3 regions of the Methylobacterium sp. Leaf94 genome follow, and region 1 is predicted to be linked to each of the others. Evidence: predicted binding sites of a transcription regulator. Region 1 holds the regulator's gene; each other region holds the start of a gene.
The links. The regulator PhoB, encoded in region 1, activates phosphate uptake and scavenging genes when phosphate is short. The targets are predictions, from matches to a motif close to TGTCATNNANCTGTCAT.
Positions count from the first base shown of each region.

Region 1 (9,523 bases):
GTCGACCGCCTGAAGCGCGAGACCGGCCGTGCCGGCTTCATCGGGGCGCCCGGGGACGTCGCCAGTCCGGACGGGGCGGCCCGCGTGGTCGCCGGCCTGCCGGACGTCGACATCCTGGTGAACAACACCGGCATCTTCGAGCCGAAGCCGTTCTTCGAGATCCCGGACGAGGACTGGCAGCGGTTCTTCGAGACCAACGTGATGAGCGGCGTGCGCCTGGCGCGGGCCTACACCCCCGGCATGGTCGCGCGCGGCTGGGGCCGGGTGGTCTTCATCTCCAGCGAATCCGGCGTGAACATCCCGGTGGAGATGGTCCATTACGGGATGACGAAGACCGCCCAGCTCGCCGTGGCCCGGGGGCTCGCCGAGACCGTGTCGGGCAGCGGCGTCACCGTGAACAGCGTGCTGCCGGGGCCGACCCTGTCCGAGGGGGTCGCCGATTTCATGAAGAGCATGGCGCAGGGGCAGGACGGCGGAGCCGGGGGCGCCGTCGACCTCGACGCCGCCGGCCGCGCCTTCGTGGCCGAGCACCGCCCGACCTCGCTGATCGGCCGCCTCGCCACCGTCGAGGAGGTCGCCAGCATGGTCGCCTACATCTGCAGCCCGGCCGCCAGCGCCACCAGCGGGGCGGCGCTGCGCGTCGATGGCGGCGTGGTGCGCAGCATCGTGTGAGGACGCGCCGCCCCGACGCGTGGCGGCCGGTCCGGTAAGGATTTCGCAAGCTCTGCCGCCGACCCTGGCCCGAACGCACGGGAGGGCGGTCGATGGGGGATTATGCGCTGGAAGGTCCACGCTGGGGAACGGGCGCGGCAGGCACGGGCGGCGGCACCGTCACCTGGGCCGTCGACGGCACGATCCCCACCGGCTTCGTGAGCCTCCTCCAGGCCGCCTTCGCCACCTGGGCCGCCGCCGCCGACATCGCCTTCCAGCAGGTGGCCGCGACGGCCAACGCCCAGATCGACTTCACCCTCGGGGGGATCGACGGGCTCGGCAAGACCCTGGGCTACGCCACCTATTCCTACAGCGGCCAGCGCATGCAGTCCGCGGAGGTGACCTTCGACAGCGGCGAGGGCTGGCACGCCTCCGGCGCCCGCGTCTTCGGCACCCAGAACGTCGATTTCTCCCTGGTGGCGCTGCACGAGATCGGCCACGCGCTCGGCCTCGACCATTACGACGCCAAGCCCGAGGTGATGAACACCATCCTCGACAGGGGCATCACGACCCTGTCGGCCGGCGACATCGCCGGGATCCAGGCCCTGTACGGTGCGCCGCCCGCCCCGGTGGTGGCCGCGGCGGCACAGACGAGCCCGGTCGCCGGCACCGCCGTCACGGCGGTCTATCGGTTCTACGACACCCATACGGGGGATCACTTCTACACCACGAGTACGGCCGAGAAGGCGCAGATCGAAAAGACGCTGCCGTGGTTCACCTACGAGGGCACCCCGTGGGCGGCCCCGGCCCAGGGCGCCGACACGGTGGACGTGTTCCGGTTCTTCGACACGGCCTCGAACGCCCACTTCTTCACGACGAGCGTCGCCGAGCGGGACCAGGTCCTCAAGACGGCGCCGACCTACACGTACGAGGGCGTGGCCTTCGAGGCCTACGCGGATGCGGGCGCCCCCGGCGGCCTGACCCTGGAGCGCTTCTACAACACCCAGACCGGCCAGCATCACTTCGCCGGCAGTGCCGAGGAAGCCAACGGCATCAACCACGGCGCCGCCGGTCCGGGCTGGGTCGACGAGGGCAAGGCCTTCACCGTCCACCTGCCCACCGATGCGATGATCTTCGCCTAGGCGGCGGGCCCGGCTGTCCGCCTGACGGCTGGGCCGACGCGCCTCGGGATCGGCTACTCGGCCTCGGCCTCGAACATCTCGTCGAAGGAGTAGCCCGAGCCGCGGACCGTGCGGATCGGGTCGCTCTGGCGCGGGCGGTTCAGGGCCTTGCGCAGGCGCCCGACATGGACGTCGACCGTGCGCTCGTCGATGTAGACGTCGTGGCCCCAGACGCCGTCGAGGAGCTGCTCGCGCGAGAACACCCGGCCGGGGCTCTGCATCAGGAATTCGAGGAGCTTGAACTCGGTCGGCCCGAGATGGATCTCGCGGCCTTCCCGGCGAATGCGGTGGCTGACCCGGTCGAGCTCGATGTCGCCGGCCACCAGCAGGTTGGCGACGTGGGCCGGCTTGGCCCGGCGCAGCAGGGCGCGGACCCGGGCGAGGAGCTCCGGCACCGAGAACGGCTTCACGATGTAGTCGTCGGCGCCCGTTCCGAGGCCCCGGATGCGGTCGCCCTCCTCGCCCCGCGCCGTGAGCATGATGACCGGCAGCCGCTCGGTCTCGCGCCGGGCGCGGATGCGGCGGCAGAGCTCGATCCCCGACAGGGCCGGCAGCATCCAGTCGAGCAGGACGAGGTCAGGCACCTGCTCCTGCAGGCGCAGGTCCGCCTCGTCGCCGCGGGCGGCCGAGTCGACGATGAACCCCTCGGCCTCGAGGTTGTAGCGGAGGAGGAGGGTCAGGGCCTCCTCGTCCTCGACGATCAGGATACGCGTACTCATCGTGCGCTTTCGATCAGACCGGCACGGGGGTCAGGCCGCGCCGGGCATGTCCACGGTGGCGTAGTTGGACGCGTCGTTCTTCGGGCGCTCGCGCTCGGCCAGGAGGTTCTCGCCGGTGACGAGGTAGTGGATCGTCTCGGCGATGTTGGTGGTGTGGTCGCCAATGCGCTCGATGTTCTTGGCCACGAACAGGAGATGCGTGCAGAACGAGATGTTGCGCGGGTCCTCCATCATGTAGGTCAGGAGCTCGCGGAACAGGGAATTGTAGAGGGCATCGATGGCGTCGTCGCGCTCCCAGACGTCGAGGGCCGCCTTGGTGTCGCGGCTGGCATAGGCGTCGAGGACGTCCTTGAGCTGCTCCTGCACCAGGTCGCTCATGTGCTGGACGCCGATGACGATCTTCTGCGGCTGGATCTGGTCGGCGATCGCCACGACGCGCTTGGCGACGTTCTTGGCAAGGTCGCCGATGCGTTCGAGATCGTTCGACACGCGGATCGCCGTCACGGTCTCGCGCAGGTCGATGGCCAGGGGCTGGCGCCGGGCGATGAGCAGGATCGCCCGCTCCTCGATCTCGCGCTGGAGGGTGTCGAGGCGGGCGTCGGCGGCGATCACCGCCTGGGCCAGGGGCGCGTCCCGGCGCACCAGGGCCTCGCCGGCCTCGGTCATCATCTTCTCGGCGATGCCGCCCATCTCGGAGATCGAGCGGCGCAGGTCCTCGAGGTCCGTATCATAGGATTTGACGATGTGGTCGGGCATGGGGTTCGCTCCTCGATCGGGCCCGTCTGTCCGGGGCCCGCCCTGGCGGTGATGGGGGACGCGGGCCGAGACCGGCCGGCGGAGGATCAGCCGAAGCGGCCGGTGATGTAGTCCTGCGTCTGGCGCTTTTCCGGATTCATGAAGATGCGCGTGGTGGGCCCGAACTCCACCAGTTCGCCGAGATACATGAAGGCGGTGAACTGCGAGATGCGCGCCGCCTGCTGCATGTTGTGCGTGACGATGACGATGGTGAATTCCGAACGCAGCTGCTCGATCAGCTCCTCGATGCGGCCCGTCGAGATCGGGTCGAGGGCCGAGGTCGGCTCGTCGAACAGGATCACCTCGGGGCGCTGGGCCACCGTGCGGGCGATGCAGAGGCGCTGCTGCTGGCCGCCCGAGAGGCCCATGCCGGATTGCTTGAGCTTGTCCTTCACCTCGTCCCAGAGGGCGGCCTTGCGCAGGGATTCCTCGACGCGCATGTCGAGGTCGGCCTTGGGCAGCTTCTCGTAGAGGCGCAGGCCGAAGGCGACGTTGTCGTAGATCGACATCGGGAACGGGGTCGGCTTCTGGAACACCATGCCGATGCGCGAGCGCAGCTCGTTCAGGTCGACCCCGGAATCCAGGACGTTCTGGCCGTCGAGGAGGATCTCCCCTTCCGCGCGCTGGTCCGGATACAGGCTGTAGATCCGGTTGAAGGTGCGCAACAGGGTGGACTTCCCGCAGCCCGACGGGCCGATCAGCGCCGTGACCTGGCGGTCGTGGAAGTTGAGGTTGACCGACTTCAGGCCGTGGAAGCTGCCGTAGTAGAAGTTCAGGTCCTTGACGGCGATGCGGACCGGTGAGGACTCGTCGGCCTTGTGGCGTCCGGTGAGCTGCGCGGACGTGATCCCGGGGGCGGCGTTCATCGGTTCAAGATCCTATCGGGCGAAGCGGCGGGGACAGGCGGCGCGCGGGTGGTCAGCGCGACCGCTCGGTCTTGATGACGAAGCGGGCCACGATCGACAGGGCGAGGATCGTGACGGTGATGAGGAGGGCGCCGGCCCAGGCGAGCTGCTGCCAGTTCGGATAGGGCGAGAGGGCGAACTGGTAGATCATCACGGGCAGGTTCGGCACACCGCCCATCAGGTTGGGGGCGAACCAGCTGTTGTTGTTGAGCGCGGTGAAGAGCAGCGGCGCGGTCTCGCCGGCGATGCGGGCCAGGGCCAGGATGATGCCGGTGACGATGCCGGCGCTGGCGCCGCGCCAGGTGATGCTCCGGATGACGATGGAGGGCGGGGCGCCCAGCGCGGCGCCGGCCTCGCGCAGGGTCGAGGGCACGAGGCGCAGCATGTCCTCGGTGGTGCGCACGATCACCGGGGTGGCGATGATGGCCAGCGCCACCGCGCCGGCCCAGCCGGAATAGGAGCCCATGGGGCGCACCATCAGCGTATAGACGAACAGGCCGATGAGGATCGAGGGCGCCGAGAGCAGGATGTCGTTGAGGAAGCGGATGACGTCGGCGATCTTCGAGTTGCGGCCGTACTCGGCCAGGAACGTCCCCGCCATCACGCCGACGGGCGTCGCCACCAGGATGGCCAGGAGGGTCATCACCAGGCTGCCGAGGATCGCGTTGGCGATGCCGCCGCCCTCGGAACCGGGCCCCGGCGTCGGGGCGGTGAAGAGGGTCGGCGAGACGCCCTTGATGCCCTCGACCACCAGCATGAACAGGATCGAGCCGAGCACGACGATGCCCACCAGCGTGGCGATCGTGCTCGCCAGGATCAGGATCCGGTCGGCGACCCGGCGGCCGGGCCGGACCCGGCTGATCCGGGCCGGGGCGGCGGTGGTGAGGGGGTTCGCGGCGTCCATGATGCGGCTCCTGACGACTCGGTGAGGCTGGCCTCAGGCGACCTTCGCGCGGCGGGTGAGGAGGCGCGCGACGATCAGGACGAAGAAGGTGATGACGAAGAGGATGCAGCCGAGGGCCATCAGGGCGTTCAGCTGCATGCCGTCGGCCTCATTGAACTCGTTGGCGATGCGCGAGGCGATGGTGGAGCCCGGGTCGAAGACCGAGCCCGAGAGGCGGTTGGCGTTGCCGATGACGAAGGTCACCGCCATGGTCTCGCCGAGCGCCCGGCCGAGGCCCAGCATGATGGCCCCGATGATGGAGACCGAGGCCTGGGGCACCAGCACGTGGCGCACCACCTCCCAGGTGGTGCAGCCGATGCCGTAGGCGCTCTCCCGCAGCACCGTCGGGATCTGGTCGAGCATGTCGCGGGTGATCGAGGCCACGAAGGGCACGATCATGATGGCCAGGATGATGCCCGCGGTGAGGATGCCGACGCCCGAGGGGACGCGGGCATAGAACAGGGTGCCGACGATCGGCATGCCCTCGACGAGGTTCGACACCGGCACCTGCACGAAGCGGGCGAAGAGCGGGGCGAACACGAACAGGCCCCACATGCCGTAGATGATGCTCGGCACCGAGGCGAGGAGCTCGATGGTCATCGAGACGGGCTTGCGGGCCCAGCCGGGGCAGAGCTGCGTCAGGTAGACGGCGATGCCGAGCGAGAGCGGCACGCCGATCAGCAGGGCGAGAACGGCCGAGGCCAGGGTCCCGACGATGGCCACGAGGCCGCCGTACTGCTCCTGCCCGATGTTCCAGACGCTGGAGGTGATGAAGCCGAGGCCGAATTCCTGGAAGGCCGGCCAGGCGCCGTACGCGATGGAGGCCAGGATGCCGGCCAGAAACAGGAGCACCAGGATCGCCGCGCCGTAGGAGGCCGCGCGGAACAGGCTGTCGCCGAGGCCGCCGGGCGTCTTGCGGGCCGCGGCGCGGCCCCGCGTCAGGGCGATCTGGTCAGTCAAGGCGGCCATCCGAATGTCTTCTCTTCACCGGGCGGCGTCCTACCCTGCGCCGGTCGTCGGCGCGAGGGGGGATCACCGGATCGTTGCCAAGGGGTGGCGATAGGGGGTGGCGAAGGGGGAGCCCGGCATCGCGACGCCGGGCCCGTCGGTCGCAGTCATTGGGGCGCGGTGGCTCGCCCCCTGGCCCCGCGGGCGGAGCGCCCGCGAGGTTCGGCTTCCCGGGTGAGGACGGGCCTACATGTTGAAGACGGGTTTGCCGTCCTTGCCCTTGATCTCCTTCCACGCGTCGTGGATCTGGCTGACGACGGTGTCGGGCAGCGGCACGTAGTCGAGGTCGACGGCGAGCTTGTCGCCGTTCTTGTAGGCCCAGTCGAAGAACTTCAGCACTTCGGCGGTGCGGGCCGCGTCGGCCGGATCCTTGTGGACCAGGATGAAGGTGGCGGCGGTGATCGGCCAGGCGCCCTCGCCGCCCTCGTTGGTCAGCGAGATGCCGAAGCCGGGGGCGGCTTTCCAGTCGGCGCTGGCGGCGGCGGCCTGGAAGGCCTTGTCGTCGGGCTGCGGGAACTTGCCGGCCTTGTTCTGGATCAGGGCGTAGCTCAGCTTGTTCTGCTTGGCGTAGGCCGACTCGACGTAGCCGATGGCGTTCGGGACCTGCTTGACGGTGGCGGTGACGCCCTCGTTGCCCTTGCCGCCCTGGCCCACAGGCCAGCTGATCGTGGTGGCCGCGCCGTACTCCTTCTTCCAGGGCTCGGAGACCTGGGAGAGGTAGGTGGTGAAGATGTTGGTCGTGCCCGAGGCATCGGACCGGTAGACCGGGGTGATGTTGGCGTCGGGGAGCTTCAGCCCCTCGTTCAGCTTGGCGATCTTGGCGTCCGACCACTTGGCGATCTTGCCGGCGTAGATCTCGGCGATGACCTCGCCGGTGAGCTTCAGCTTGCCCGGCTCGACACCCGGGATATTCACCACGGTGACCACGCCGCCCATGACGGTCGGGAACTGGACGAGGCCGTCCTTCTCCAGGGCGGGGCCCTTCAGCGGCGCGTCGGTGGCGCCGAAATCGACGGTCTTGGCCTGGATCTGCTTGATGCCGCCACCCGAGCCGATGGACTGGTAGTTCAGTCCGAGACCGCTCTCCTTGCGATAGGCTTCGGCCCACTTGGAGTAGACCGGGAACGGGAAGGTGGCGCCGGCGCCGGTGATCTCGGCCGCCTGAGCGGGGGCGAGAGTGGCGAGGCCGAGGCCCACGAGGGCGGCGAGGGTCGTGAATTTCATCTGTGGTCTCCTTGAGGAGCGCGCATCGGCCCGGGCGCGGCGCCCGTGCGCCGTTGTGCACCGCGCCATACGGTCGGTTGGGCTAAGGCGGTATGACGATTGCGCGACAGTTCGATGACACGGGCCCCGGACAGGGGCGGACCGGCCGCGGCCGACGCGCTTTTCCGGGGAGGACGGGCCGGCGCTCGGTCCGCGCCGCCGCCTTGAATCGGGATTCGCGGGAGGCTATCGCCGGAGCCGAGGGCGAGTCGCTGCCGGTCGAGGCCTCGACCGGAACGGCGCGCCGCCGGGTGCGGACGTGCGGCGCCCGATTCCCGACCGTGCCTCAAGGGATGCGCCATGACCGAGATCCGCCCGCGCCGCAGCGTTCTGGCCATGCCGGGGTCGAATCCGCGCCTGCTCGTGAAGGCCCGCACCCTCCCCACCGACGTGGTGATGATCGACCTCGAGGACGGGGTGGCCCCCGAGACCCGCGCCGCGACGCGCGAGGCCGTGGCCCGCGCCGTGGCCGAGGGCGGCTTCGGCCCGCGCGAGGTGGTGGTGCGGATCAACGCCCTCGACACGCCCGACGGCGCGGACGACCTCGCCGCCATCGCGCCGGCCGGGCCGGACGCGATCGTGGTGCCGAAGGTGACGGGGGCCGACGCCCTGGTGGCGGTGGGCTCGCGCCTGCGCCGCCTCGGCGCCCCGGACCGGACCCGGACCTGGGCCATGATCGAGAGCCCGATGGCGATCCTGCACCTCGCCGAGATCGCCAGCTCGGCCCGGGACGTCGACACCCGGCTCGCCTGCCTCATGGTGGGGCCGAACGATCTCGCCAAGGCCAGCCGGCTGCGCCTCGGCGTGCCGGGCCGCCCCGCCCTGATGCCCTGGCTGATGAGCGTGATCGCGGCCGCGCGCGCCTACGAGATCGACGTCATCGACGGCATCTACAACGCGTTTCGCGATGCGCCCGGTTTCGCGGCCGAGTGCGCACAGGGCCGCGATTGCGGCTTCGACGGCAAGATGCTGATCCATCCCGACCAGATCGCCCCGGCCAACGCCGCCTTCGGCCCCGACGAGGCCGAGATCGCCTGGGCCCGGCGCATCCTCGCCGCCTTCGCCGAACCGGAGAACCGCACCCGCGGCGTCATCGGCCTCGACGGCCAGATGGTGGAGCGCCTGCACGCGGCCGAAGCCGCCCGCACCGTGGCCCTGGCCGACGCCATCGCGGCCCGGACGGCGTGAGCGCGGCCCTCGCCGTCGAGATCCGCCTCCTGGACGGCCGCCTCTCCGGCTGGGGCTTTCCGCGCTGGGGTTCGGCGGCCGCCGCGGGCCTCGACCTGCATGCCTGCCTCGACGCGCCGCTGGCGCTGGCGCCCCAGGGGCCGCCGGCCCTGATTCCGGCGGGCTTCAGCCTGGCCATCGGCGACCCGGGCTGGTGCGGCCTCGTCTTTCCGCGCTCCGGCCTCGGCCATCGCGAGGGCCTCGTCCTCGGCAACGGCACCGGCGTGATCGACGCCGATTACGAGGGGCCGCTGATGATCTCGGCCTGGAACCGCAATCCCGGCGGGACCGACCTGCGCATCGAGCCCGGCGACCGCATCGCCCAGCTCGTCTTCACCCGCGTGACCCGGCCGGCGCTCACGCTCCGCGACGCCTCGGACGCGGTGCCGCCCTCCGGGGAGGCCGGTGCGCGGGGCACCGGCGGGTTCGGTTCGACCGGGCGGCGCTAGGGCGCGCACCTCATACGATGCCGCTGCCCGCGAAGGGCCAGGGCCGGCCGAGCTCAGCGGCGACCTTCGCGGGCTCGTGGCCGACCGCGGCGACGGCGGCCTCGACGTCCTCGCGCGGCACCTCGAAGCGGCGGGCCCAGTAGGCCAGGGTCCAGGGCTCCGAGACGTTGACGGTGGCGGGCTCGTGGTCGTTGTCGGGGGTCGCGCTGCTGCTCATGGCGTGTCTCGCTGCTGTATCGGGTTCCTCCCTAACGCGCGGCCGGGCCGCCGGTGCGTTTTCGCGGCTCACCCGCCCCCGCGCCCCGCCCACCCAGCCCCGCGCAAGCCATCCTGCGTAGGTCCGCTGCATCGGATTCCACATTCCCATCGGAGGCGTTGAGCC
Region 1 is NZ_LMRM01000008.1:94,690-104,212, reverse strand. It holds gene ASG63_RS06580 (SDR family NAD(P)-dependent oxidoreductase) at 1-672, shown strand, start outside; gene ASG63_RS06575 (matrixin family metalloprotease) at 765-1,793, shown strand; gene phoB (phosphate regulon transcriptional regulator PhoB) at 1,847-2,551, opposite strand; gene phoU (phosphate signaling complex protein PhoU) at 2,582-3,307, opposite strand; gene pstB (phosphate ABC transporter ATP-binding protein PstB) at 3,394-4,212, opposite strand; gene pstA (phosphate ABC transporter permease PstA) at 4,265-5,155, opposite strand; gene pstC (phosphate ABC transporter permease subunit PstC) at 5,189-6,163, opposite strand; gene pstS (phosphate ABC transporter substrate-binding protein PstS) at 6,389-7,426, opposite strand; gene ASG63_RS06540 (HpcH/HpaI aldolase/citrate lyase family protein) at 7,766-8,653, shown strand; gene dut (dUTP diphosphatase) at 8,650-9,141, shown strand; gene ASG63_RS06530 (DUF3606 domain-containing protein) at 9,152-9,358, opposite strand.

Region 2 (9,523 bases), on a different contig from region 1:
GGTGCCGACGCCGTCATTGGCCGCCACCAGGATCGGATCCTTGAAACCTGCGGCCTTCAGATCGAACAGGCCGCCGAACCCGCCGATCTCGGCATCCGCCCCCGGCCGGCGCGTGGCGCGCACCAGCGGCTTGATCGTCTCGACCATGGCGTTGCCGGCATCGATGTCGACGCCCGCGTCCGCGTAGGTCATTCCGTGTCTGGGCTCGCCGGTCATCCGCGCCGCTCTCCGAAGGTCCGTGTTCCGCGACCTCTAACCGCTCCCGCGCGCCTTCGCGAGTCCGTCCTCGCAGCGAGCGCATCGCAGGTCGCGGGGATTCGCACCGAGGTCCGCAGCCGAGGCTCCGACAGCGGCGCACGCGAAACGTCGGCATGCGCCCTGCAGCCTTGACCGCGTCCCCTCCCGTTCCCACTGTTGATCCGCGAACGGCGACGTCGCGCACACGACGATTGGGACGGGGAACGGCCGATGCGCGGCAGGGCGATGATCGGGCTGATGGCCTTCGTGGGCGTCGCCCTCCTGCTCTATCTGCTCGCCGACGTCATGCTGCCCTTCGTAGCGGGCCTCGCGTTGGCCTACCTCCTCGACCCGATCGCGGACCGACTCGAGCGCCTCGGGCTCGGGCGGCTCTCGGCCTCGCTCCTCATCCTCGCGGTCTTCGTCGTCGGGCTCGTGGTGGCCCTGCTTCTCGTGGTGCCGCTCGCCGCCAATCAGGTCTCCGCCCTCGTGGCGACTCTGCCCGGCATGGTCTCGCGGCTGCAGGGCATCCTCGCCGAACGGGCCGGCCCACTGCTGCAGCGGGTGGGAGGCGCCGACGTGCTCACCGATCTGCAGTCGCAGGTCGGCACCTTGGTGGGACAGGGCGGCACCTGGTTCCTGACCTTCCTGAAATCCTTGTGGTCGGGCAGCCAAGCGCTGATTTCCATCGCGTCGCTCCTCGTCGTCACGCCCGTGGTGGCATTCTACCTCCTCGTCGATTGGGACCGGATGATCGCGACCCTCGACGGCTGGGTGCCTCCCCGGCATCGCCCGGTGGTCCGGCGCCTCGGGCGCGAGATCGACGGGGCGGTGACGGGGTTCGTCCGCGGGCAGACCCTGGTCTGCCTCATCCTCGGCACCTTCTACGCCGTCGGCCTCTTCTTCGTCGGATTGAACTTCGGCGTCCTCATCGGCTTGATCGCCGGCTTCCTCACCTTCATCCCCTACGTGGGGACGCTGACCGGCTTCCTGCTCTCGGTCGGGGTCGCCCTGGCGCAGTTCTGGCCAGGTTCCGACTGGCTGCATATCGGCCTGACCATCGGGGTGTTCGTGGTGGGACAGTTCCTCGAAGGCAACATTATCTCGCCCAAGCTCGTGGGCGAATCGGTGGGTCTTCACCCGGTCTGGTTGATGTTCGCACTCCTCGCCTTCGGCTCGCTGTTCGGATTCCTCGGGCTGTTGCTGGCCGTTCCGGTGGCGGCGTCCATCGGCGTGCTGGTCCGCTTCGTCCTAGAGCGTTACCTCCAGAGTCCGCTCTACTACGCGGACGCACCCGCGCTCCTGTCGAAGCCTGAACCCTGAATGGCAACCCGCGACACCGTCCCCCCGAAGCAGCTGGCCTTCGACCTGCCGGCCGACCCGCGCTACGGCCGCGAGGACTTCCTCGTAGGCCCGGCCAACGAGGCCGCCTATACGCTGGTCGAGGCTTGGCCCAACTGGCCCGACACGGTGTGCCTGCTCACCGGACCACCGGGGAGCGGCAAGAGCCATCTCGCCTCGATCTGGGCGACCCGCTCCCACGCCTGGACGGCCCAGGCTTCGGAGATCACCGCCGCTACGGTGCCGCGCTTCCTCTCCAACGGCGCCCTGGTGATCGAGGACATCGACCGAGTGGGAGCGGACGGGAGCGCGCCCCGCGACGAGGCGGCCCTGTTCCACCTCCTCAACCTCGCGCGCGAACGGGGCTGCCCGGTGCTGGTCACTTCCGCCACCTCGGTGGAGGGGCTGGGCCTAGCGACGGCGGACCTGCGTTCCCGCCTGCGCCTCGCCCCCGGCGCCACCATCCTGCCCCCGGACGACGCCCTGTTGCGCGCGGTCCTCGTCAAGCTGTTCGTCGACCGGCAGTTGGTGGTGGATCTCGCCATCGTGGAGGCTCTGGCCCTGCGGATCGACCGCTCCCTCGGGCGCGCCCGAGAAGTGGTCACCGCCCTGGACCGGGATGCCCTCAGCCGGGGTCGACGCATCACCAAGCCACTGGCGCTGGCAGTGCTGGAGCGCCTCGGCTTCGGGGCCGAAGAACCGGAGGACGAGGACGAGACGGATCCCGGGGATCATGCCCCGATCTGACGGCGGCCTGGCTACACGACCAACGGCCGAAGACCGTCATGCAACCGTCACAAACGCCGGCCCGGCCCATGCTACGACGCCGACCCTCGAAGACCTGTAGGAGACGAACTCTTGGCGGACATGGACTCGGACACGACCGCATCGGATGCCGGAACCCCGCGTGTCACCGAGGGCCGCACGCGGGCTGCCCGGCCCGCCGCCCGGCGGACCGGGCAGCCCGCAGCGGTAGCCTCCAAACCTCAGCCGGGGAAGCCGATCCGGGACACGCTCGCGGATGCCAAGGCGCCCGTATCCAATGCCCTGCCCGATGCCGATCTCGACCTGCCGCCTCCCGGAGACCTGCCGCTCTCTCCCGCCGACGGCCTCCCAGGTGCGGAGGCGCGTGATTCCGTGCGGGAGGCAGGGCTCGCCCTGCGCCACTCGCCCGAGCGCTTCGTCAACCGCGAACTGTCCTGGCTCCAGTTCAATCGCCGGGTGCTGGAGGAGGCCTCGAACGCCAACCACCCCCTCCTGGAGCAGGTCCGGTTCCTCTCAATCTCGGCCAACAACCTCGACGAATTCTTCATGGTGCGCGTCGCTGGCCTGCACGACCAGGTTCGTGCCGGTCTCGTCCTGCCCTCGCAGGACGGCCTGACCCCGGCCGAGCAGCTGGCGCGGGTGGGGACCGAGGTCTCTCGCCTCGCCCTCGACCAGCAGGCGCGCTGGCGCGAGCTGCGCGGTGAACTTCTCGGCGTTGGCATCGAGCTCATGGAACCCGCGGGCCTGACCCAGGATCACAAGGCGTGGCTGGAGGACTACTTCCTCAACCACGTCTTTCCGGTCCTGACGCCGCTCGCCATCGATCCGGCGCACCCGTTCCCGTTCATCCCGAATCTCGGCTCCACCATCGCACTGATGCTGGTGCGCCCCCGCGACGGCCGGACCCTGCGCGCGTTGATCCGTCTGCCGGCGGTGCTCGACCGCTTCGTGCGCCTGCCGGATGCCGAGAACGATGCGACCGCCCGCTTCATCGCCATCGAGCAGGTCATCGTGCTGTTCACCGGGCGGCTCTTCCCCGGCTATGCCTTGCGCGGACAGGGCGCGTTCCGCGTCATCCGCGACTCGGACCTCGAGATCGAGGAGGAGGCCGAGGATCTCGTCCTGCATTTCGAGACGGCCCTCAAGCAGCGCCGCCGCGGCGTCGTCATCCGGCTGGAGGTCGAGGCCGGGATGCCCGAGGACCTGCGTGCCTTCGTGGCCGACGAGCTCGAGATCAGCAGCGACGCGGTGATCTTCGTGGAGGGGATGCTCGCCCTCAACGAGCTGTCGCAGATCGTCGGCATCGATCGGCCGGACCTGAAGTTCAAGTCCTACAACCCCCGCTTCCCCGAGCGCATCCGCGAGAGCGGCGGCGACGTCTTCGCGGCGATCCGACAAAAGGACTTCATCGTCCACCACCCCTACGAATCCTTCGACGCGGTGGTGCAGTTCCTCGCCCAGGCCGCCCGCGACCCCAACGTGGTGGCGATCAAGCAGACGCTCTACCGCACCTCCTCGAACTCGCCGATCGTCGCGGCCCTGGCGGAGGCCGCCGAGCTCGGCAAGTCGGTGACGGCGCTGGTCGAGCTGAAGGCCCGCTTTGACGAGGAGGCCAACATCCGGTGGGCGCGCAACCTGGAGAAGGCCGGCGCGCAGGTCGTGTTCGGCTTCATCGAGCTCAAAACCCATGCCAAGCTGTCGATGGTGGTCCGGCGCGAGGGCGACCGCCTCGTCACCTACTGCCACGTCGGCACCGGCAACTACCATCCGATCACCGCGCGCATTTACACCGACCTGTCCTTCTTTACCGCCGATCCCGCCGTGGCGCGGGACGTCAGCCGGATCTTCAACTTCATCACCGGCTACGCCGAGCCCGCCGAGCTGGAGCGGATGTCGGTCTCGCCGTTGACCCTGAAACCGCGTCTCTTGGAGAACATCGAGGCGGAGGTGGCCCACGCGAAGGCCGGACGCCCCGCCGCGATCTGGATCAAATGCAACTCGCTGGTCGACCAGCAGATCATCGATGCGCTCTACGACGCCTCACAGGCGGGGGTCCAGATCGACTGCGTGGTGCGCGGCATCTGCTGTCTGCGCCCGGGAATCCCGGGGCTGTCGGAGACGATCCGCGTCAAATCGATCGTCGGGCGCTTCCTGGAGCATGGACGCATCTACTGCTTCGGCAACGGTGTCGGGCTGCCCCACCCCAAGGCCGTCGTCTACATCTCGTCAGCCGACCTGATGAGCCGGAATCTCGATCGCCGCGTCGAGGCGCTCCTGCCGATCACCAATCCAACGGTGCATCAGCAGGTGCTGGACCAGATCATGCTGGCCAATCTCCTCGACAACCGCCAAAGCTGGCGTGTACTGGCGTCTGGTGCCAGCGAACGGATCCAACCTGCCGAAGGGGAGGAGCCGTTCAATGCGCACAAGTATTTCATGACGAATCCGAGCCTCTCCGGGCGCGGCAAGTCGTCGAAGAAGTCGAGCCCGCGCGCCCTGAGCCGACGCGCGCAGCGTGGCTGACGGATCGTCCAGAGGAGCCCGCATGGGCCTCGACCCAGCCCGCCCCGCGCCCGTCCAGGGCATCCCCTTGTCCGGGGCCGGGGACCACATCGAGCCGGTGGCGATCATCGACATCGGCTCGAACTCGGTACGGCTTGTCGCCTATGACGGCCTGACCCGGGCGCCCACTCCGCTCTATAACGAGAAGGTGCTGTGCGGCCTCGGCCGCAACGTGCTCTCCACGGGCCGCCTCAACGAGGAGGCGGTGCGCCGGGCACTGGTCGCGCTCGCGCGCTTCCGCGTGCTGTGCGAAACCATGCGCGTGTCGCGCACCTTCGTTCTGGCCACCGCCGCCGCGCGCGACGCCGAGAACGGCCAGGAATTTCTCGCCGCGGCGGAAGCCGCTTGCGGCCAGCGCATCGAACTGCTCTCCGGCCGGCGCGAGGCCGAGCTCTCGGCGCTCGGCGTCATCTCGGGCTTCCACGCGCCCGACGGGGTCGTGGGCGACCTCGGCGGGGGCTCCCTGGAACTGGTGGATGTGCGCGGGGCCACGGTGGGGATGGGCGTGACGATGCCGCTCGGCGGCCTTGCCCTCCAGGATCTCTCGGGTGGCTCGGTCAAGAAGGCCCTCAAGATCGTCCGCGAGAACCTGAAGAAGGCGGCGCCCCAGCTGGAGACCCTGCGCGGGCGCAGCTTCTACGCCGTCGGGGGGACGTGGCGCGCGCTCGCGCGGCTGCACCAATCGGCCCGGGGATACCCGCTGCACGTCATGCACGGCTACAGCGTCGAGCCGTCGGACGAGCTGAACTTCCTCGAAGTGGTGGAGCGCACCGACGCGGCCCTGCTGCAGGATGTGGAGAGCGTCTCCGAAGCGCGCCGTCCCCTCCTCGCTTACGGGGCCGTGGTGCTGGAAGAGATCATCCGGATCGGACGTCCGCGCGAGCTCGCCGTCTCCGCCAGCGGCGTGCGCGAGGGCCTGCTCTACGAGCAGCTCGACCGCGACGCACGCCTTGCCGACCCGCTTCTGGCGGCGGCGGCCGAATTGAACACCTTGCGTGCCCGCTCGCCGGGCCATGCGGAGGACCTCATCACCTGGAGCGACCGCTTCATCGCCAGCCTCGATCAACCGGAGACCGCCGACGAGCGTCGCCTGCGCCACGCAGCCTGCCTCCTGTCCGATATCGGCTGGCGGGCGCACCCGGATTACCGCGGCGAGCAGAGCGTCAACGTGATCACCCACGCGGCTTTCGTCGGGATCGACCATCCAGGCCGGGCCTATCTGGCACTGGCCATCTACTTCCGCCACGAGGGAATCGCCCCCGAGAAGGCGAGCCCGATGCTGCGCAACCTGGCGGGCCCCCGCCTGTTCGAGCGCGCCCGTCTGCTCGGCGCCCTGCTGCGCCTCGCCTTTCCCCTCTCGGCCGGCATAGCGGGAGCCCTCGGGCGGATTTCCGTCACCATCGAGAGTGGCCGGGTGACGCTGACCCTTCCTGCGGACCTGGGTTCCCTTCCCGGTGATCGGATCCTCAACCGGGTGCGCGGTCTCGGTCGCCTGTTCGGCCTCGAAGGCCGGATCGTCGCAGCGGATTGAACCAAAACACAAGCGGAACCGTTTTCCGCGTCCGGCAAGGAGAATTACGGACATGAAGTCACTCTGTGCAGCGGCGGTTCTGGGGCTGACGGTCCTCGGCTCGGTGAGCCCTGTCCTGGCCCAGCCCTACCGCGGATACGAAGACGGCTATCGCGGCCGCGACGACGGATATCGGGGTAGGGACGACGGATATCGCGATCGCGATGGCGATTTCCGGGACCGCGGCCGCGGCTCCGGCCGACGGGACTATGGCTTCGACGAGGCCGAATACCTGCGCTGCAACCCCGATGTCCGCCGGGCCGTCAATCGCGGCCAGATGGAATCCGGCGCCGCACATTATCGGGTCTTCGGCCGTCGGGAAGGTCGGCGCCTGAGCTGCTGACGCACGCGATCGAAGTCGGCAACTCGGGGCGACGTCTCCGAGGGGCCGGCCCCGGTGCTGAGCCCAGGCTCCGTATAACTTCGTTCGGAGGGCACGAGCTGGGAGGCGGCAGCGAGAGCCGCGGCTCCGCCTCGATTAATCTGTCTGTGCGGTCGAGACATCCCCGAGCAAAGACCGGGAGCCGCCGGACCGCCCGGATCGCGGGCTCAAGCCTCTCGCTCGGAACGTGGCGCTCACGACCGGGACCTGCCCCGGTCGGTTCGGGGCGGCCCCTTGAGTCAGAAGGGCCTGACAGCGATGACGTGTTTCCAGGATCATTTTTCGGCCCATGCGGCCGAGTATGCGGCGCACCGACCGACCTAATCAGGGGGGCCCTGGCCGATGCGCTCGCGGATGCCGCGCCGGGGCAGTCCGTGGCCCTCGATTGCGCCTGCGGCACCGGGCAGCTCTCAGTCCTGCTTGCCGATCGATTCGAACACGTCATCGCCACGGATGCGAGCACCGCGCAGGTTGCCCCTGCGAGGCCACATGCCCGCGTCGCCTACAGCGTGGCGCCCGCCCGAGCGGAGCGGTCAGCCGGCGGCGCGCGCGACCTCGTGCCGGTCGCGCAGGCAGCCCACTGGCTCGAACTCCCGACCTTCTACACCGAGGTGCGACGGGTCGCGCATCCTGGCGCTCACCACATACTGGGTGCTGCACATCGATGATGCGGCGATCGATGCCGTGACGCAGCGCTTCTATGGCGGAACCCTCGGCCCCTATTGGCCGCCCGAGCGCCGCCACGTCGAAGACGGCTATCGCACGCTCCCGTTCCCCTTCCCGGCCGTTGCGATGCCAGAACTTGCCATCAGGCTGTCCTGGGGACGCTCCGAGCTGATCAGCTACACGGAGACCTGTTCGGCGGTCCGGGCATTGGAAACGGCGTTGGGCCGGGCGCTCATCACGGCATTCCAAGATGCCCTGGCCGCGGCCTGGGGCGCCCCCACCGTGCAGCGGGACATTCGTTGGCCCCTGTCCGTGCGCGCCGGTCGACTCTGACCGGCGCGAAGGCTGCGGATCAGGTTACTCGCACCGGGAAGATCGATTTCTTCACGATGGCGTGGACGCCCCAATTGCCGTCCACCACCTGGGTGATGCCGAAATCCACCGCGACGGACATGAGGGAGATCGCTTCGTCCTCGGTCAGTCCGTGTCCATGCATCAGGAACCGGCGCATCTTGCGGAAGGCATCGCGCATGGCGAGGTCGATGGAGGATTGGGCGAAGATCGCGGTCTGCGCGTCGGGCCCGAGATCGGCCAGATAGTTCGGGTAGCTGAAGCCCGAGAGCACCCAATCCTCGGCCGTCTCGATCATCGGGAAATCGAGGGTCTCGAGGGCCGTGCCCGGAAGGTCCGCCTTCTTGTGCAGGATGAACTGGAAGGTGCCGGTGAGCGAGCACTCGATGGCGGTGCCGCAGAGTTCGGAATCGCCCTGGCTCGCATGGGGGTCACCCACCGAGAACAGGGCGCCCGGCACGGCGACAGGATAGTAGAGGGTCGCGCCCTTGCCGATGCGCCAGTTGTCGATGTTGCCGCCGGTGTAGCTCGGCGGGATCGAGTTCACCATCTCGGCTTCCTTGGGTGCCAAGCCCATCGTCCCGAAATGCGGTCGGATCGGCACGCGGAAGCCCTTGAGCGCATTGAAATTGCGCTGCGTGCGGGTGTGGTCCACCGGCAGGCCCGGATAGTCGATGGTCGGGTGGTCGACACCGGACGGGTCCGTCACGCCCGGCCAGCGAAAGCTGTAGACCGCCTGTGCCCAGTCGCGCGCGCCCGTGGCATCGACCTCGTAGATCGTCACCACCTCGCGGGGCCGATCACCGGTGATCATGTCCTTGTAGTGGTAACCCCAGTTCGCGGCGGCGTTGCTCCCGAAGGTGCGGCCCTTGAAGGCCGGGTTAGCCGAGGGGCGGGGCATCACGTCCAGGATGCGGACCTCGAGGACATCGCCGGGCTCGGCTCCACGGATCGCCACCGGGCCGGTACAGATATGCACGCCGAGGCCGCCGCCGGGGCCGAATTTGGTGTCCTCCGGGCCGGCCCCGCGCCGGGCGACGCCCTTCTTCTCCTTTGTCCAGAGAAAGACGCTCTCTGCACCGGGATCGCCATTGACCATGCGCTCGGCATCGTCGTTGGCATGGTGCGTCAGGGTTTCGATGGTGACGTAATCGCCGGAATCGATCTCGATCTGCGGTTTCAGGCTGCGGCTGAAATAGCCCCAATGCACGGTCTCGGCCGTGGCCGGCAGGTGGTAATGCGCCGTCCGCTTGGGGCCACGCTGCGCGCTCGCCTGGGCAAGGGCGACACCGGGCAACGTGAGGCCACCGGCCATCAGAGCGGCGGCGCCACCCGAAGCGACGAAGCCGCTTTTCAGGAAGGCCCGCCGCTCCGGTTCGAGGTCGCCCAGCAGGCGCCGCCGGTGCTCGGGAAAGTGGCTACAACTCGGATCGTCACCTTGGCACATCGCGATCTCCCGCCTAACCCATTCAGCAGGAATATTGCATGCAAAGCAGCGGCCACGCTTCCCGGTCCGGAACATTTCGGCAACGAGTCGGACGCTCCTGCGTTTGTTCCTCGGGCGAACGGATTCGTTCGCGTGAGGGGCGCCGACGCACCCGGGCGTCCTCTCCGGTGTCGGCGCCGCTTCTGTACACAGGATGCCAAAA
Region 2 is NZ_LMRM01000009.1:48,644-58,166, forward strand. It holds gene purM (phosphoribosylformylglycinamidine cyclo-ligase) at 1-216, opposite strand, end outside; gene ASG63_RS07065 (AI-2E family transporter) at 469-1,560, shown strand; gene ASG63_RS07070 (hypothetical protein) at 1,561-2,325, shown strand; gene ASG63_RS07075 (RNA degradosome polyphosphate kinase) at 2,446-4,866, shown strand; gene ppx (exopolyphosphatase) at 4,889-6,436, shown strand; gene ASG63_RS07085 (hypothetical protein) at 6,489-6,818, shown strand; gene ASG63_RS26380 (methyltransferase domain-containing protein) at 7,232-7,525, shown strand; gene ASG63_RS26385 (hypothetical protein) at 7,509-7,856, shown strand; gene ASG63_RS07095 (acetamidase/formamidase family protein) at 7,876-9,321, opposite strand.
Region 2: the regulator PhoB is predicted to act here: its motif matches at 2,360-2,376, upstream of ASG63_RS07075 (RNA degradosome polyphosphate kinase).

Region 3 (9,523 bases), on a different contig from region 1:
CCGGACCAGTCCGGGTGGCAGGGCTGCGTCACGGACAGGGAACCGCTGCATCTTCCCGCCTGTTTGTGGCCTTGCGGCATCATATATTGCGCTGCAGCATAAACGTTGGGAGATCCGCATGCTTGATCCGCATCAGCAGCCGACGGTCGATTCGCTCATCGACGTCCCGGTCGAACGGGACCTGCGGATGCAGCCCGCCGCCAAGACCCGTGTGATGGCGGGTCCGCATGCGGAGAAGACCGTCGCCCTCGCCCTTCAGGGCGGCGGCGCGCACGGCGCGTTCACCTGGGGCGTGCTCGATGCGCTGATCGAGGACGGGCGCCTCGGTTTCGAGGCGATCACCGGGGCGAGCGCCGGGGCGATGAATGCAGTCGTGATGGTCGATGGCTGGCTCGAGGACGGGCCCGGGGGCGCTCGCCGGGCCCTGGAGCGGTTCTGGCGCGAGGTCAGCCTCGATGGCGACTTCTGGCCGGCTCAGCGCCGCGCCTTCAGCGGTCTGTTCGAGTTCTGGTCGAACAATCCGATCGCGGAGTTCTGGAGCCGGGCCCTGAAGACCAGCCCCTACACCTCGAACCCGCTGAACTACAATCCGCTCCGCAAGGTGCTCGCCGCCCAGGTGGATTTCGAGCGCCTGCGCGCCGCTGAGACCGCTGCGGTGTTCGTCTCCGCCACCAATGTCTGGACGGGCAAGCTCGCGGTGTTCGAGCGCGAGGCGCTGAACGTCGATCACCTCATGGCCTCCGCCTGCCTGCCGACCGTGTTCCAGGCGGTGGAGATCGACGGCGTGCCCTACTGGGATGGCGGCTATCTCGGCAACCCGCCGCTCTATCCCCTCTATCGCGGGGCCGAGACCCGCGACATCGTCCTGGTGCAGATCAACCCGGTGGAGCGCCGCGAGACCCCGCGCACGCCGCAGGAGATCCAGGACCGGCTCAACGAGATCACCTTCAACGCCAACCTCATGCGCGAACTGCGCGCGATCGACTTCGTCGACCACCTCATCGCCGAGGGTGTGCTCGGCCGGGGCGAGTACCAGTCGCAGTACGTCCACCGCATCGACGGCACGGGCGCCCTCGACGAGTACCAGGCCTCCTCGCGCCTCGATGCCCGCTGGCGGGTGTTCGAGCGCCTGCGAGACAAGGGCCGTGGTGCGGCTCAGGCCTGGATCGCCGAGAATTACGAGCAGATCGGCCGAACCTGCACCCTCGATCTCAAGGCGACCTACCGTTGATGCGCGTCCACACGCCGCGGCTGGATTAAGAGCAGCGGTTCGTGCGTTGATCCTCTTATGACGACCGAACCGAACCGGCCCGGCCCCACTGCCATCGTCGACCTGCTCGTGCCGCTCCGGCGCTACGCGCGGGCCCTGACGCGCGACACGCTGCGGGCCGATGACCTGGTGCACGATGCGCTGGTGCGGGCCCTGGAATCGGGCCAGGCGGCGCGGCCGAACACCAACCTGCGCACCTGGATGATGACGGTGCTGCACAACGTCTTCATCGACGAGCAGCGCCGGAAGCGGGTCGAGGCCCGCCACGCCGATACCCTCGTGCAGATGAGCGAGGAGATGGCGCCCCCGGCCCAGGAGGCGCAGGTCCGCCTCGCGCAGATCCGGCGCGCCTTCCTCACGCTGCCGGAAGAGCAGCGCGCCGCCCTTCACCTCGTTACCCTGGAAGGTATGGCCTATGCCGATGCGGCGGCCGTCCTCGGCATCCCCATCGGCACACTGATGTCGCGTCTCGGGCGGGGCCGCGCCGCCCTGCGGGCCTTCGAGGAAGGTGAGCGCCAGGGGAGCGGTCTCGCCGAGCGGCGCCAGCGCCTCGCGGCCGAGCGGCCGCGCCTGCGCCTCGTCGCCCAGGACGAGGACGACGCATCGCACCGAACGGGCCGCGCCGTCGGCGACACCTGAGACGTTTTCGAAGACCGGGACGGAGCGCCATAGGCAGGCCGATCCGTTCTCAGCGCGGCCGGGACTCCTCGTCCGGGGACGCGCCCCCTGTATCCGACCGGAGCCGACGCCATGGACCAGACCGCGATGATCGATCCGATCACCGAGAATGACCTCACCGCCTTCGTGGATGGGCAGCTCGATGGCCTGCGCCGCCTCGACGTGGAGGCGCACCTGGCGCGCAATCCCGAGACCGCCGCGCAGATCATGGCCGAGCTGCACGACCGGGACGCGCTCCGGCAGGCCTTCGCCATTCTTCCCGGCCCCGGACCGGAGCGTAACCGGGCCGCCGCACGGCGCCTCGACCGGACTCTGGCCTGGCGCCGGTTCGGTGACCGCCTGCGTCGCGCCGCGGTGATCGCGCTCCTCGTTGGCACCGGCTGGCTGGCCCATTCCGACGGGCCTTTCCTCGGCGTGCCGGACACGTTCGCCTCCCCCGTGGATCCGGCCCTGGTCGCCGATGCCCGCCACGCCCGCGAGGCGGCGCAGGTCCGCGCCCGCATTGCCGCGCAGCGGGGCGATCAGGCCCAGGCTTATGATCGCGCCGGCATTGCCGCAGCTACCGGCATCGCGTTGCCCGACCTGCCGGCGGACTGGACGGTGCGCGACGTGCAGATCGTGCCGGCCCGCAACGGCACCGGCATCGAGGTGGTGATTGACGCCGGCAAGCTCGGCGAAGTCTCCCTGTTTGCCACCCGCAGCCTCGACGGCCACGTCGCTCCGAGCGAGGTCACGAGCCCCGGCGACGGCGAGACCGCCTACTGGACCGCCGGTCACTCGGCCTACGCCCTCAGCGGAGGTCACGACCACGTCGGTCTCGAATCCGCAGCACGCAACCTCGCCGGCCGGACCGCAACGAAGCTCTGATCGGTCGTCGCGTCGGTCCGGCGCCTGCATTGCCCGGTTTCCGCGACGCGGCGCCCTCCCGGCGCGTCGATCGCCTGTGTCGATGCAGGACGGCCAAGTCCGGTCATTCGCCTCTTCCGACGTTTTCCGGGAGCCCGAAAGAAACATCGAAAGCGATTTCGTCAGCGTTCAGACGAGCCGTGCCATAGGCCTGTTGTATAGAAGCCCTATACTCCGATGGCACCTGCTCTGTGCCGACCTCTGACGCCGAGACGCCGATGGCCCGCCTGCTCCCGACCCTGATGTTCCTGGCCGTCCTGCCGGTGGGGATTGCCCCTACGGCGGTTTGGGCGGAGGAGACTGTGCCGAAACCGGCCTCGGCCCCCGCCGTCGGTGTCACGCCTCTGACACCCGGCAAGGCAGCCCGGGCACCCTACCTCTCCGAGGCACAGGCGCCCGACACCGTCGCGATCCTCGGAGCCCCGCCGCGGGGCCAGTCGGCGGCCGAGTCGGCGGACAAGGCCGCGTTCGTCGCAACTCGGGCCCTCAAGGGAACGCCGCGCTGGACCCTGGCCACCACCGATGTGGCCGATGGCGCCTCGGCGATCCTTGACGACTTCGCCTGCGTCATCGGCCAGCGTATCGAGCAGTCCCGGGCGCCTGCCCTGATGACCCTTCTGGAACGCGCGCGCCTCGACATCGCCCAGGCCACTCGTGGTCCGAAGCTGCATTACCGCCGCCTGCGCCCCTTCGTCGGCAACGACGCGGAGATCTGCGTGATGCGGACCTCCGACCTCGGCAATGCCTTCAGCTTCCCGTCGAGCCATGCGACCCAGGCCTGGACCTACGCAGCGATCATGGCGGCCCTGATGCCCGAGAAGGCGACGCAGTTCTTCGTCCGTGCCCGCTCCTACGGCGAGAGCCGTGTCGTCTGCGGTCTGCACTGGGCGAGCGATATCGAAGCCGGGCGCACGGCTGCCAGCGCCGTCTTCGCCGCCCTTCAGGGCGACGCCGGCTTTCGGGCCGATCTGGAGAAGGCTCGCGTCGAACTCGGCAAGCTCAGGGCCGTCGGCGGTCCGGCTCCCGACCAAGCCGTCTGTGCCCGCGAGGAGGCCGCCGCGCGTGAGCCGATCCTGTAGTGTTTGACCGGCGACCCAGCGTTCCAGAACTTCATCACTGAGCAGTACCGAATCGGTTACGCCTTCGAGCATCGCTGCGGCCCCGACCCGATCTTCCTGCAGAAACTTCCGCAACCAGCAGGTCGACGCGGACCTAAGCTAGACCCAGATCGACGCCCTGAGCGACGATCTCACCCGGGCCCTGCGCTTCACGGGCCGGATCACCAACGTCCTCGACGCGTTCGCGGTCGACAACCAGATCAAGGCGCACGTTGCCACCGGTCCCGTGCAGCACACCCTGCTCACCGACGAACTCATGCCCTCTGTAAGCTTCGCGCCCTCCTTCGCCCCACAACTTGGGCTCGATCGCGACGGAACACAGTTCCAGTCGACGGAAGTCCAGCAGATGGCGGCGTCAAGTTCAATGTGCCGGGCACCAACGTCGTCCTGAACACCGCCATCTTCGACATCACCCAGACCAACGTGCTGCGGCCCGACCCCGTCAATCCGTTGGTCTTTCAGGCCGCCGTCGGAGAGGCGCAGGCGCGCGGCGCGGAACCGGAGGCTGTCGCCAATCTCGGACCCGGCTTCAACATCATGGCTGCCTACAGCCACGTGGACATCCGAACGACCCGGAGCCCGGGCAGCCCGGAGAAGGTCGGGCTCGCCCTTTCGGGCATTCCCGACAACCCCTTCAAGATGCGCGCGACCTCCGCGCTAACCCCCGGGTCTCGACCTCTCGGGTCTCGGGGTCGGCGGCGGCGTGCGCGACGCTGGCAGCAGCCCGGCCAACGACGTGCCCAGCAGCTTCCGCAACGCCACCGTGCCTCTGTTCGATGCCGTACTCGGCTACGAGTTCGCATGGATCGATCCGAAGCTGCAGGGCATGAAGCTGCAGGCCACCGTCCACAACCTGTTCGACCACAACTATCAGACCTGCTGCCAGGCGGGCTACTGCTATCGCGGTCAGCCGCGCCGGTTCATCGCGAGCCTGATCGATCTCTGGGAACGCGCTGCCCAACGGAAAGAGGCCCGGCCGATCAGCCCGGCCGAGCCTCCTCGAGGATTTTCCCGTGAAACGTTAACGACGTTTCCTCAGGATTTGGTGATCGTTCCGGTCTGGGCACGCCTGCGGCGTCGGGCCAGCATGTTCAGCCCCTCCACGCCCGCCGAGAAAGCCATGGCAGTGTAGATGTACCCCTTCGACACGTGAGCACCGAAGCCTTCGGCGATCAGCGTCATGCCGATCATGATCAGGAAGCCCAGCGCCAACATCACCACCGTCGGGTTGGCGGCGATGAAGCGCGACAACGGGTCGGCAGCCAGCAGCATCACGGTCACGGCGGTGACGACGGCGATCACCATGATGGGCACGTGCTCCGTCATGCCCACCGCCGTGATGATGCTGTCGATGGAAAACACGAGATCGAGGACGAGGATCTGGCCGATGGCCGCGGTGAAGCCGAGCCGCACAGCGCTGCTCCCGAGCGTCTCCGGCTCCGGATCGACGGTGTGATGGATCTCCTTCGTGGCCTTCCACAGCAGGAACAGGCCGCCGGCGATGAGGATCAGATCGCGCCAGGAAAAGCCCTTGCCGAACACCTCGAAGACGGGCTGCGTCAGGGCGACGATGTACGCGATGGTGGCGAGGAGGCCGAGGCGCAGGATCAGCGCCAGGCCGATACCGATGCGCCGTGCCTTCTGCTGGTGCTCGGGCGGAAGCTTGTTGGTCAGGATCGAGATGAAGATGAGGTTGTCGATGCCGAGCACGACCTCCATCACCACCAGGGTGGCGAGGGCCGCCCAGGCGGTGGGGTCGCTGGCGAGTTGAAGCAGGCTGTCCACGGTGGCCTCGTCGAGTCAGTCAGGGCCGCTCCCCCGGACGGCGTCGCGCCGGGAGCGGGGATGGAGAGGGGCGGGGCCGGTCCCGGCCCCGTTCGGCTCGGTCAGGCCGTCGGGCCGGGGCTGCTCGCGGCCACGCCTGGCCGTTCGGCCGGGGCCGGGCTGAAGATCCGCACCGCCTTCGGCACCACCTTGAAATGGGCCGGGGTGTAGGTCGACAATTCGCCATCGGTGTTCACGGGGCGCGGCTTCTTGGTCTTCACCACGATCTCGGTGGTGCTGAAGGCCCGCACGTCGGCCGCCTTGCCCTGGGTGCCCTTGCGCAGAGCCGGCAGGAGCATCAGCAGCCGCCACCAATGGGCGACCTCCAGGCTGTAGAAGTCGAGCTTGCCGTCGTCGACGGTGGCCGTCTCCTCGACGGTCATGCCGCCGCCGTAGTGACGTCCGTTGCCCACCGAGACCTGGATGGTGCGCACCGTCTCGGTCTGGCCGTCATGCTCGATGTAGACGGTGAAGGGTCGCATCCGCCGAAGCACGCGGACCGCCGCGATGCCGTAGCCGAGGGTGCCCCAGGTCTTCTTCGATTCCGCCGTGAGGTCGCCCGCGAGGTCCGCCGAGAAGCCGATGCTGGCGACGTTGAAGTAGTAGTGCCCGTTGACGCAGCCGAGATCGGCCGGGCGTGCCTCCGCGCTGGTGATGAGGCGAGCGGCCTCCACCGGGTCGACGGGCAGGCCGAGGGAGCGGGCGAGATCGTTGGCCGTGCCGAGGGGCAGGATGCCCAGGGGCAATCCCGTCTCGACCAGAGCGGGCGCGGCCGCGTTGAGGGTGCCGTCACCGCCACCGAGGATGACGAGATCGCAACCCTGCGCGTGACGCTTGATGACCGCAGTGCAGTCGGCGTTACCCGGCGGCTCGAAGGGTTCGATCCCTCCGGCGCGGAGGACGTCGCGGACCTCGTCGAGGGAAAAGCTGCCGTTGCGGGCCTTCGGATTGACGAGGAGAAGCGCCTTGCGGGAGGGCGCGCTCATCGGGAGGCTCCGGTCTGGCACGGATCAGGCTGACGATGTGGGAACGGGAAACAACGAGGGACCATGAGGCTCGACACCCTCCGGTGCGTTCGCGCCGCGTCAGCGCAAAAGCATGGAAGGGTCCGACATCACGGTCAACGCCTCGACCGCCAGAGGGGCCCGGACCCGATCCACAAGGTGGGTTCAGGCTTGGCAATGACAAGAGCCCCCCGGCACAAGAGTCGGTGCCGCGGCGCCTGGGTCCGTGCGCGACGCATCCCCGCAATCCTCGCACCCGTCCACACTTCCGAACCTGGGCCGAACCGTTGCGTGCGCATTCAGGGAAACTTAGCGGCCGCACCCGACGTTTCATTCCGGTCGATCGGTCCCGCACGCGCTTTTCCGAAACCCCGGCCGCGACCCCGGTGATGATGCCATGCGCCACGGTCCAAGCTTCAACGGAACCGGTCTCGTCCGACTTGGCTTCGCCTCGTCCGTCGCGCTGATGAGCGCGGCTCTGTCCGTAGGAACGGCGCAGGCCCAGACGCGCCCGGGTTGGGTCGACCCGCCGGCTCGACAGGCGGTGCAACCCGGCGCGGACAAGGCCGTCGGTGAGAAGCTGTCACTCGAGAAATCCGCCTCCGAGAAGCCCGTGACCGAGAAGCCCGTGGCTGAGACGCCTGCGACGGCCAAGGCGCAGGCGGATGGCCCGTCGGCCCAGGACGCGGCGAGCGCCGAGCGGACGCCGATGGCCGCGCACCGGCGGCGCGTGGCAGGATCCGCCGACGGCCGCCGTGCGGCGACCCGCGAGGGACGCGCCGCGCCGGAGCGCCTGCATATCCGCCCGCGCCTGGCCGACACGCCCACCCCGATGGCATCACCGGCGGCGGCCTCGGACGCACGCTTCCCCGAATGGGCCGCCGCCGCGACGCGCCTGACCGACCGGTACCTGGACAACGTCTCGGCCTCCGGGGACGCGATGGTGGTGAACGCGCCGCGATTCTACGCCGAGCGGGTCCGTTTCCACGGCCGCACCCTGTCACTGGCGGCCCTCATCGCCGAGAAGCGCCGCTTCGTCCGGCGCTGGCCCGAGCGTCACTACGAGGCACAGGGCGGAGCGACCCGAACGGCCTGCAACGCGGCGAGCGCGACCTGCATCGTCCACACCACCTTCAATTTCCGCGCCGACAACCCGGGGCGCGGCGTGCGTTCGCAGGGCGTATCCGAACTCACACTGACCATCAGCTTCGCCGGGGAGCGCCCGCTGATCGTCGCCGAGTCGAGCCGCGTGCTGCGCCGCTATGGTGCGGGGCCGCAGAGCGCTATAGCGAATGCGCAGCGCGGTGCCTGAGGCCGGCCCGTCGCGATCGGTGCGTCATACCCGGAGTTCTGCGCATCTTGGATGATCGAAATCCACCCTCGCCGGGACTGGGTGAGGCGCGACGGGACGGGGCGGCCTCGGAGCGTGAGGCCTTGCGCCTGCGTATCGCCCGAGCCGTCACGCAGGCAGGCGCCTATCCGGTGGCAGAGCGCACGCTCGCGCTCCTGGCGGAAGCGGCCCTCGCGCCGAGCCTGGAGCCGCCCGGCTACCGCGTGATCGATCGGACGGGCGCACCGCGTCACGTCACCGAGGCGGACGGGGCCCTGGTTCCGATGGATTTGCCGGCCCTCCTCGCGGAACTCCGAGACCGGCACCCCGCCCTGTTCCGGCCGATTCCCGCGCCGGAACCCGAGTCCGCGCCGGAGCCCGTTCCGACGGAGGATTTCCGAATGGCGACGGCGCGGTTCGTCGAGGCGCAGTCGGTTCTCGCACGGTCTCTGGTCACGCGCTCGGCCACCCGAAGCCGTGCCCTCGCCACCTCCCTGTCCAGTCGCTTCGCGACGCTCCGGCGCAGCCGGGTCGCGTCATCGCCGGCTGAGGCGGTCGCACCGGGACCCGCGGCCGACCCCGCGGGGCCGAGCCGGGCCGGCCTCGTCGCCGGCCGCGTCCGAGAGGGGGCGCAGCGCGTCGGCGGCTATGCCCGCGGTCGCCTCGCCGACAGCGCCTCGCGTCTCGGCGAAGTCGCCCGCGACCGCAATGTGATGCGCGATGCCCTGTCCCGGCGCGCCCTCCCGATCGGACTCGGCGCCGCTGCGCTCGTGGCCCTCCTCGCCGTCTTCGGAGGGCGGACGCCGCAGGAGACCGCTTCGCCCGATACGGGGGGGGCGGCTCAATCCCCGCCGCAGGCCTCATCCACAGCGGCGCCGCCGAGCGCGCCCGACATGAGTCCCGCTCTGCCGGAGGAAACGCCTCCGAAACCGGCCTCGGCCAACGAGATCCGTGGTCCGGTGGAGGTCATCGATACCGCGACCCTGCGGGTCGGCGGCAAGCTCGTGCGCCTTTTCGGGGTGGAGTGGGTGCGCGGCGGACAGGCTGACGAACTCACCCGCTACCTGGCCGGCCGTACCGTGACCTGCCAGCCGGTGGCCGGCAGCGAGGCCCGCCTGTGCGCGGTGGACGGGCGCGACCTCTCCGAGGTGGTGCTGTTCAACGGCGGCGGCCGCGCCTCACCCGAGGCGACGCCCGACCTCGTGGCCGCCGAGGACCATGCCCGCGCCGAGCGCCTCGGAGTTTGGGGACGCTGACACCCTGACCTTGGTCGCCTCCGCGCCCAGGACGCACCGGACACCCTTGCGTCGCACGATCCGGCCGGTCTCAATGCCGGCAGGATCGTCGGGGGAATGGGGCATGGATTTCTCTGTGGGCGTGAGCGTCGCGGCGG
Region 3 is NZ_LMRM01000002.1:76,743-86,265, forward strand. It holds gene ASG63_RS02100 (patatin-like phospholipase family protein) at 119-1,231, shown strand; gene ASG63_RS02105 (sigma-70 family RNA polymerase sigma factor) at 1,289-1,909, shown strand; gene ASG63_RS02110 (anti-sigma factor family protein) at 2,021-2,815, shown strand; gene ASG63_RS02115 (acid phosphatase) at 3,073-3,933, shown strand; partial or broken gene ASG63_RS26745 (TonB-dependent siderophore receptor) at 4,339-4,563, shown strand; gene ASG63_RS26750 (TonB-dependent receptor) at 4,676-5,104, shown strand; gene ASG63_RS02130 (TerC family protein) at 5,008-5,757, opposite strand; gene ASG63_RS02135 (lipid kinase) at 5,859-6,782, opposite strand; gene ASG63_RS02140 (hypothetical protein) at 7,198-8,112, shown strand; gene ASG63_RS02145 (hypothetical protein) at 8,235-9,386, shown strand; gene ASG63_RS02150 (SPFH domain-containing protein) at 9,490-9,523, shown strand, end outside.
Region 3: the regulator PhoB is predicted to act here: its motif matches at 2,996-3,012, upstream of ASG63_RS02115 (acid phosphatase).